2 linked regions of the Martelella endophytica genome follow. The protein of the gene in region 1 interacts with the protein of each later gene in a pairwise test. Links are inferred from orthologs where the notes say so. Each region holds a gene or a part of one and is shown in the gene's direction. Other genes may lie near its edges.

Evidence for each region. Proteins that work in one complex are often made in the same cells at the same time.
Region 2: the proteins of rpe (region 1) and eno interact in binary tests that used the Escherichia coli proteins (3 or more experiments, as listed by UniProt). The link is inferred for Martelella endophytica from one-to-one orthologs.

Annotation. Positions count from the first base shown.
Region 1 is NZ_CP010803.1:3,107,995-3,111,764, reverse strand. What follows is about bases 781-3,770. They hold rpe (ribulose-phosphate 3-epimerase), read left to right. Parts: upstream 781-1,916; coding sequence 1,917-2,624; downstream 2,625-3,770. Other genes in these bases: purB (adenylosuccinate lyase), read left to right, coding at 3,466-3,770; TM49_RS14205 (DUF2259 domain-containing protein), read left to right, coding at 2,667-3,377; TM49_RS14215 (ABC transporter substrate-binding protein), read left to right, coding at 841-1,914. Also shown: TM49_RS14220 (flavin reductase family protein), read right to left, coding at 80-571. UniProt on the Escherichia coli protein: Catalyzes the reversible epimerization of D-ribulose 5-phosphate to D-xylulose 5-phosphate.
Region 2 is NZ_CP010803.1:3,621,490-3,624,746, reverse strand. Bases 1-2,867 are described here. They hold eno (phosphopyruvate hydratase), read left to right. Parts: upstream 1-730; coding sequence 731-2,005; downstream 2,006-2,867. Other genes in these bases: gor (glutathione-disulfide reductase), read left to right, coding at 2,160-2,867; kdsA (3-deoxy-8-phosphooctulonate synthase), read left to right, coding at 1-528. Outside these bases: more of gor, read left to right, coding at 2,868-3,257. UniProt on the Escherichia coli protein: Catalyzes the reversible conversion of 2-phosphoglycerate (2-PG) into phosphoenolpyruvate (PEP). It is essential for the degradation of carbohydrates via glycolysis.

The DNA of each region.
Region 1 (3,770 bases):
TATGCGATCATTCTAATGTGATGATGCTTTTTTAGTCAAGCCTTGTTTTCGAACAAATTGATATTCGCCTGACGCAGGGCTACATCGAGCAGTAGCCGCGATCGAAATAGATCAGCGGCTTATCGGCATCGCCAAGACGCACGCCGATAACCTCCCCGATGAGGATCCAGTGCGATGCCACCTCCCTGGCCTCGATCAGCCGGCAGTCGAAACTGGCAAGCGCACCGACAAGCACCGGCGCACCGCTGCCTGAAAGATCCCACGTCGCTTCGGCAAAGCGCTGTTCGGTTGAAAGCCCTCCAAGGCCGGAAAAGGCATCGGCAAGGGCGCGATGGCGGGTTCCGAGCGTGTTGATGGCGAAGTTGCCGGCTTCCGCAAACAGGCCGTTGCGCGGATTGTGGCGGTTGACGCAGGCAAGCACCGTCGGGGGCGCATCCGACACGGATGTGCAGGCGGTCGCCGTGACGCCGCGCATCATCCCCCCGGCCGCCGTCGTGACGATCTGCACATGGCCGGCGTAGCGCGCCATCGCGTCACGGTAGGTCTTGGGAGATGAATTCTCGTCATGCATGCTGTATCGGCCCCGAAAATCCTGAAAAAGCGCAATCCTGAGCGCTTGCCCGGCTACTTACGGCGTTGCCCCCTCCCATTGCAAGGGGTATGACTAGCGCGACGGCCAGCAAACCCTATGCCGAACCGCGCGGAACGAAGCACGGATCGAAGACGTTAGTCGCCACCGGGGCCGGCCGTCACCCCGCGATACAATTGCGGGAAATCAAGGAGATAGAGCATTATCGGAGATAGAAGAGGACGAAAATGCTCCAGCCTCAACGGACTTTGATGACGTTTCAGCGCGCCGCCACCCTCGCCGTGATCTTGCTTGCAGCCCCGCTTCCGGCAGAGGCCGCCAATGCCAGAATCGGCGTCGTCGCCCCGGCATCGGGGGAATATGCCGTGCTCGGTCAGCAGATCCTGAACGGCGCCGAGTTGCAGGCAGGCCCGTCGAATGCTGATATCACCGTGGTCGAGGAAACCTGCGAGGAAGGAAGCGGCACCGACATCGGCGAAGCTCTTGCCGAAGCGGATGTCGACGTGGCCATCGGCTTCCTCTGCTCCGAAACGCTAACCGGTGCTCTTCCGGTGCTGAAAACCGCCGGCATTCCGGCGATCACGCTCTCGGTCCGCTCGATGCCGCTGATGAACGACGCGCTTGCCAATGACTGGCCGCTCTGGCGCATGGCCCCGAACGAAACCGAGCAGACCACGGCCATCGTCGACTTCATCATGTCGGAATGGGCGGACGATCCGGTTGCGCTCGTCGATGACGGTACGATCTATTACCGCGAGCTGGTCAATGCCGTACGCAACGCCATCGAACAGCGTGGGCTGAAACCCGTGTTCGTCGATACCTTCCGCCCGGCCCAGGAACAGCAATTATCGCTGGTGCGCCGCCTCGCCCAGGCGGGAGCCCGGCGCGTGCTCATCGGCGGCACGCGCGGCGACATTGCCATCATCGCCCGCGACGCGGCCGACCAGGATAGCGCGCTCACCATTCTTGGTGGGGATGCGCTGATCGCCGCCGAAACCGAAGTGCCGCTGAGGGACGGGGTTCTCGCGATCGGCCTGCCCGAATACGGCGAATTTCCCCCGGCCGCTGACCTGGTGGCGCGCGCCGAGCAGGCCGGCATTGTTGCCGAAGGCTATTTCGTTCCTGCAGCATCGGCCGTTGAACTTGGTGCACAGGCGGTGGCAGCAGGTAACCCGGCATCGCTTTCCGGTAAAACGTTTGACACTTTCATGGGTCCCCTCACCTTCGCGGAGAACCACGAACTTACCGAAAACCCGTTCATGCTGCTCCGCTGGCAGAACGGGCAGTTCGTACCGATGTTCGATTCGGAGCGCCAGGCGGACTGAGCATGCAACACCGCCCTGACGGGCGAAACTCAAGGAATACGGCAGTGAAACGTCCCCTGCGCATCGCGCCCTCCATTCTCTCGGCTGACTTCTCGCGCCTCGGCGAAGAGGTGAAGGCCGTTGTCGACGACGGCGCCGACTGGGTCCATCTCGATGTCATGGACGGCCATTTCGTGCCCAACATCACCTTCGGCCCGCCGATCATCAGCAAGCTGCGCCGGCATACCGATGCCGTGTTCGACTGCCACCTGATGATCGCGCCGGCCGATCCGTTCCTGGAAGACTTCGCCAAGGCTGGTTGCGACCGCATTACCGTGCATGAAGAGGCCGGCCCGCATCTGCACCGCTCGCTGCAGACGATCCGCAATCTCGGCAAGAAGTCCGGTGTGGCGCTCAATCCGGCAACCCCGGTCTCGATGATCGAACACGTCATCGACGATGTCGACCTCATCCTGATCATGACCGTGAACCCCGGTTTCGGCGGCCAGGCCTTCATTCCCGCAACACTGGAAAAGATCCGTCAGGCAAATGCCCTCATCGGCGATCGGCCGATCGAACTGCAGGTCGATGGCGGCATCGCCCCCGATACGGTCGGGGCGGTCACCGAGGCCGGCGCCAATGTACTTGTCGCGGGTTCCGCCATCTTCGGCAAGGCCGAGGGCGGCCGCTACTCGGCCGCGATCGAGGCTCTGAGGGCCGCCGAAAAATAGTTCTGCACAGCGCCGCAATGCGGTGACGAGAAGGAGAGAAGAATGGCCGGAGCGCCCCTGTTTGCCACCCTGTCCCTCATTGCCGGCCTTGCGGCCGGCACCGCGTCAGCCGGCGATTTCGCGACCTTCGTTCCGATCGGATTCTCCGACGACGGCAAGGTATTCGCCTTCGAGGAATACGGTGTTCAGGACGGGTCCGGCTTCCCCTATTCCAACATCTTCTTCATCGACACGGAGAATGATTCCTTCCTCGACGGCACGCCCTATCGGGTGCGTCTCGACGATGAGGCTGCGACGGTCGGAGGAGCGCGTGCCGCAGCCGTCGGCGAGGCCATCGGTCTCATCCAGCAGTATAGCCTGCTTGATCATCCCGGCTGGCTCGCCGCCTTCAATCCGGTGACGGAGGAGGATACCGGAGACACGCTGGACTACCGCAGCCACCCCAATCTTTCGCCGGTCTATCAGCTTTCGCTGGAGGACTTTCCGCTTCCGGCGCGATCGGCCTGCGCCGCAGTGACCGAGGATGGCCGCGGCTATCGCCTCACCTTCACCCCACCGGAGGGCGAAAGCCGCGTACTTCACGCGGACGACCGCATTCCCGCCAGTCGCGGCTGCCCGCTTGGCTACCGACTCGGCGGCGTGATGACCTATCTCGACGCCGGTTCGCCCGTCCATGTGGCGCTCGTCAATGTGCTGACGCAGGGCTTCGAAGGCCCGGATGGACGCTGGCTCGCCCTCCCCTTCAAGCCCTGAGGGCGATTTATCCGGCCGAAAAGATTTCATTTGTGACGGAAATGTTCTATGCGCATGCGCAAAGACAATCCTGAAGGACGAGCCCTCGATGATACCGCGTTATTCCCGCCCCGAGATGACGGCCATCTGGTCGCCGGAAACCAAGTTCCGCATCTGGTTCGAGATCGAGGCCCACGCCTGCAACGCGCTCGCCGAAATCGGCGTCATTCCTGAAAGCGCAGCGAAGACCATTTGGGAAAAGGGAAGCGCAGCCACCTTCGATGTCGACCGCATCGATGAAATCGAGGCCGTCACCAAGCACGACGTCATCGCCTTCCTGACCCATCTTGCGGAAATCGTCGGCCCGGACGCCCGCTTCGTGCACCAGGGCATGACCTCTTCCGACGTGCTCGA
Region 2 (3,257 bases), 510 kb from region 1 along the record:
CAGTGCGCCGAGGTTGCAACCGTCGTCGATGTTCTGCAGATCCCGGCCTTTCTGTCGCGCCAGACCGATCTTCTGATCGCGGCTGCGAAGACCGGACGGGTGATCAACGTCAAGAAGGGACAGTTCCTTGCACCCTGGGACATGAAGAACGTGCTTGCCAAGATCGTCGACAGCGGCAATCCGAACGTGTTGCTGTGCGAGCGCGGCGCCTCCTTCGGCTATAACACGCTCGTCTCCGACATGCGCTCGCTGCCGATCATGGCCTCGACCGGTGCGCCGGTGATCTTCGATGCCACCCATTCGGTGCAACAGCCGGGCGGGCAGGGCGGTTCTACCGGCGGTCAGCGCGAATTCGTCGAAACGCTGGCACGGGCGGCCGTCGCCGTCGGCGTTGCCGGCGTTTTCATCGAAACCCATCAGGACCCGGACAATGCCCCTTCCGACGGCCCCAACATGGTACCGCTGAAGGACATGCCCAGGCTTCTGGACAAGCTCTTGGCTTTTGACGCCATTGCAAAGGACAGGTAAAGTCCGGCTGAATTGCCGACGGACACTACGCGTTTTTCGGGAGCTCTCGTCAAAAATCTTTCATTCGTCATAGTACTGGTGGAACAACTGCATTATGCAATCTCGCTGGAAGCGCGCGGATGCCCAAGGCCGCGAATAAAAGCGTGACCGTTTCACCGCTGCAATGCGGTTCATTCAATAACAAGTCGACAGGTAGGCAAACATGACGACAATCACCGACATTCTCGCCCGTGAAATTCTCGACAGCCGTGGCAATCCCACGGTCGAGGTTGATGTGTATCTGGAAGACGGCACCATTGGCCGCGCCGCCGTGCCCTCGGGTGCCTCGACCGGCGCCCACGAGGCTGTCGAGCTGCGCGATGGCGGCTCCCGCTATCTCGGCAAGGGTGTCGAGAAGGCCGTCAACGCCGTCAATACCGAAATCCTCGAAGCCGTCGTCGGCATGGATGCCGAAAACCAGATGGAAATCGATCAGACCATGATCGAGCTCGACGGCACCCACAACAAGGGCCGCCTCGGCGCCAACGCCATTCTCGGCGTTTCGCTGGCGACCGCCAAGGCTGCTGCCACCGCCTCCGGCCTGCCGCTCTACCGTTATGTCGGCGGCACCTTCGCCCACCTCCTGCCGGTTCCGATGATGAACATCATCAATGGCGGCGAACATGCCGACAACCCGATCGACTTCCAGGAATTCATGATCATGCCGATCGGCGCCGAGACAATGCGCGATGCCGTTCGCATGGGCTCGGAAATCTTCCACACGCTGAAGAAAGAGCTTTCGGCCGGTGGCTACAACACTGCGATCGGTGACGAGGGCGGTTTCGCACCGGCTCTGGAAAGCACCACCTCGGCGCTCGATTTCGTCATGAAGTCGATCGAAAAGGCCGGCTACAAGCCGGGCGACGACGTCTACCTCGCCATGGATGCCGCCTCGACCGAATTCTACAAGGACGGCAAGTACGTCATGGAAGGCGAAGGCAAGACCTTCGATTCGGGCGAAATGGCCGCCTATCTCGCCGATCTGATCGGCCGCTACCCGATCTTCTCGATCGAAGATGGCCTCGCCGAAGACGACTGGGACGGCTGGAAGGAACTGACTTCGCTGATCGGCGGCAAGTGCCAGCTCGTCGGCGACGACCTGTTCGTCACCAACACCCAGCGCCTGAAGGACGGCATCAAGATGGGCGTCGGCAACTCGCTGCTCGTCAAGGTCAACCAGATCGGCTCGCTGACCGAAACGCTCGACGCCGTCGAGACCGCCCACAAGGCCGGTTACACCAGCGTCATGTCGCACCGCTCCGGCGAAACCGAAGACGCGACGATCGCCGATCTCGCGGTTGCCACCAACTGCGGCCAGATCAAGACCGGTTCGCTGTCGCGCTCTGACCGTCTGGCCAAGTACAACCAGCTCATCCGCATCGAGGAAGAGCTCGGCGCCCAGGCCGTCTTCGCCGGCCGTTCGATCCTGAAGGGCTGAGCCCGGTCAGCCGGTCGAAAGCCATTTCGACAAAGAGCCCGCGGTGTCGCACCGCGGGCTTTATTTTTGTGCGCAAGACGCCATATACATGAGCCCGATCCGAATCCTCCCAGGATAAGCCCCGAACCAAGTCCCAAGACAAGGAACCGCGCCCATGACCCAGTATGACTACGACCTCTTCGTGATCGGCGGCGGATCCGGCGGTGTGCGCGCCGCGCGCCTGGCCGCAAGCATGGGCAAAAAGGTCGCTATCGCCGAGGAATACCGCTTCGGCGGCACCTGCGTCATTCGCGGTTGCGTGCCGAAGAAGCTCTTCGTCTATGCTTCGCAGTATCCCGAACACTTCGAGGACGCGGCAGGCTATGGCTGGACGGTTGGCGAAAGCAGCTTCTCCTGGCCGGCGCTGATCGCCGCCAAGGACAAGGAGATTGCCCGTCTCGAAGGGCTCTATCGCAAGGGCCTGGAGAACAACGGCGCGGAAATTCTGGAAACCCGGGCCGAACTTGCCGGCGAACATCGCGTGCGCCTGCTTTCCTCCGGTCGGGAGGTGACAGCCGAGAAGATCCTGATCGCGGTCGGCGGGCGTCCCAATCCGCACCCGGAAATGCCGGGATCCGAGCTCTGCATCTCCTCCAACGAGGCCTTCCATCTGGAAGAACTGCCGAAGTCGATCGCGATCACCGGCGGCGGCTACATCGCCGTCGAGTTCGCCAACATCTTTGCCGGTCTCGGGGTCGAGACCACGCTGATCTATCGCGGCGAGGAGATTCTCCGCGGCTTCGACATGGACATGCGCACCAACCTGCGTGAAGCCATGGAAAAGAAGGGTATCCGCGTCGTCTGCCGCGATACGATCGTTGACGTTGCCGAGGCAGCGGATGGCCGGCTGAAGGCGGTGACCCACAACGGTGACGTCTTCAATGTCGACAAGGTGATGATGGCGCTCGGGCGGCTACCCAACACAAAGGGCCTCGGTCTCGAATCGGTTGGCGTCGAGCTGGATGCGAAGGGCGCGATCGTCGTCGACGACTACTCGCGCACCAATGTCGATTACATCTGGGCACTTGGCGATGTCACCGACCGGGTCCAGCTCACCCCGGTCGCGATCCACGAGGCTATGTGCTTCATCGAGACCGAGTACAAGAACAATCCGACGAAGCCGGATCATGACCTGATCGCGACGGCTGTGTTCTCCCAGCCGGAAATCGGCACGGTTGGCCTGCCGGAGGATGTCGCGGCCGAACGCTATGAA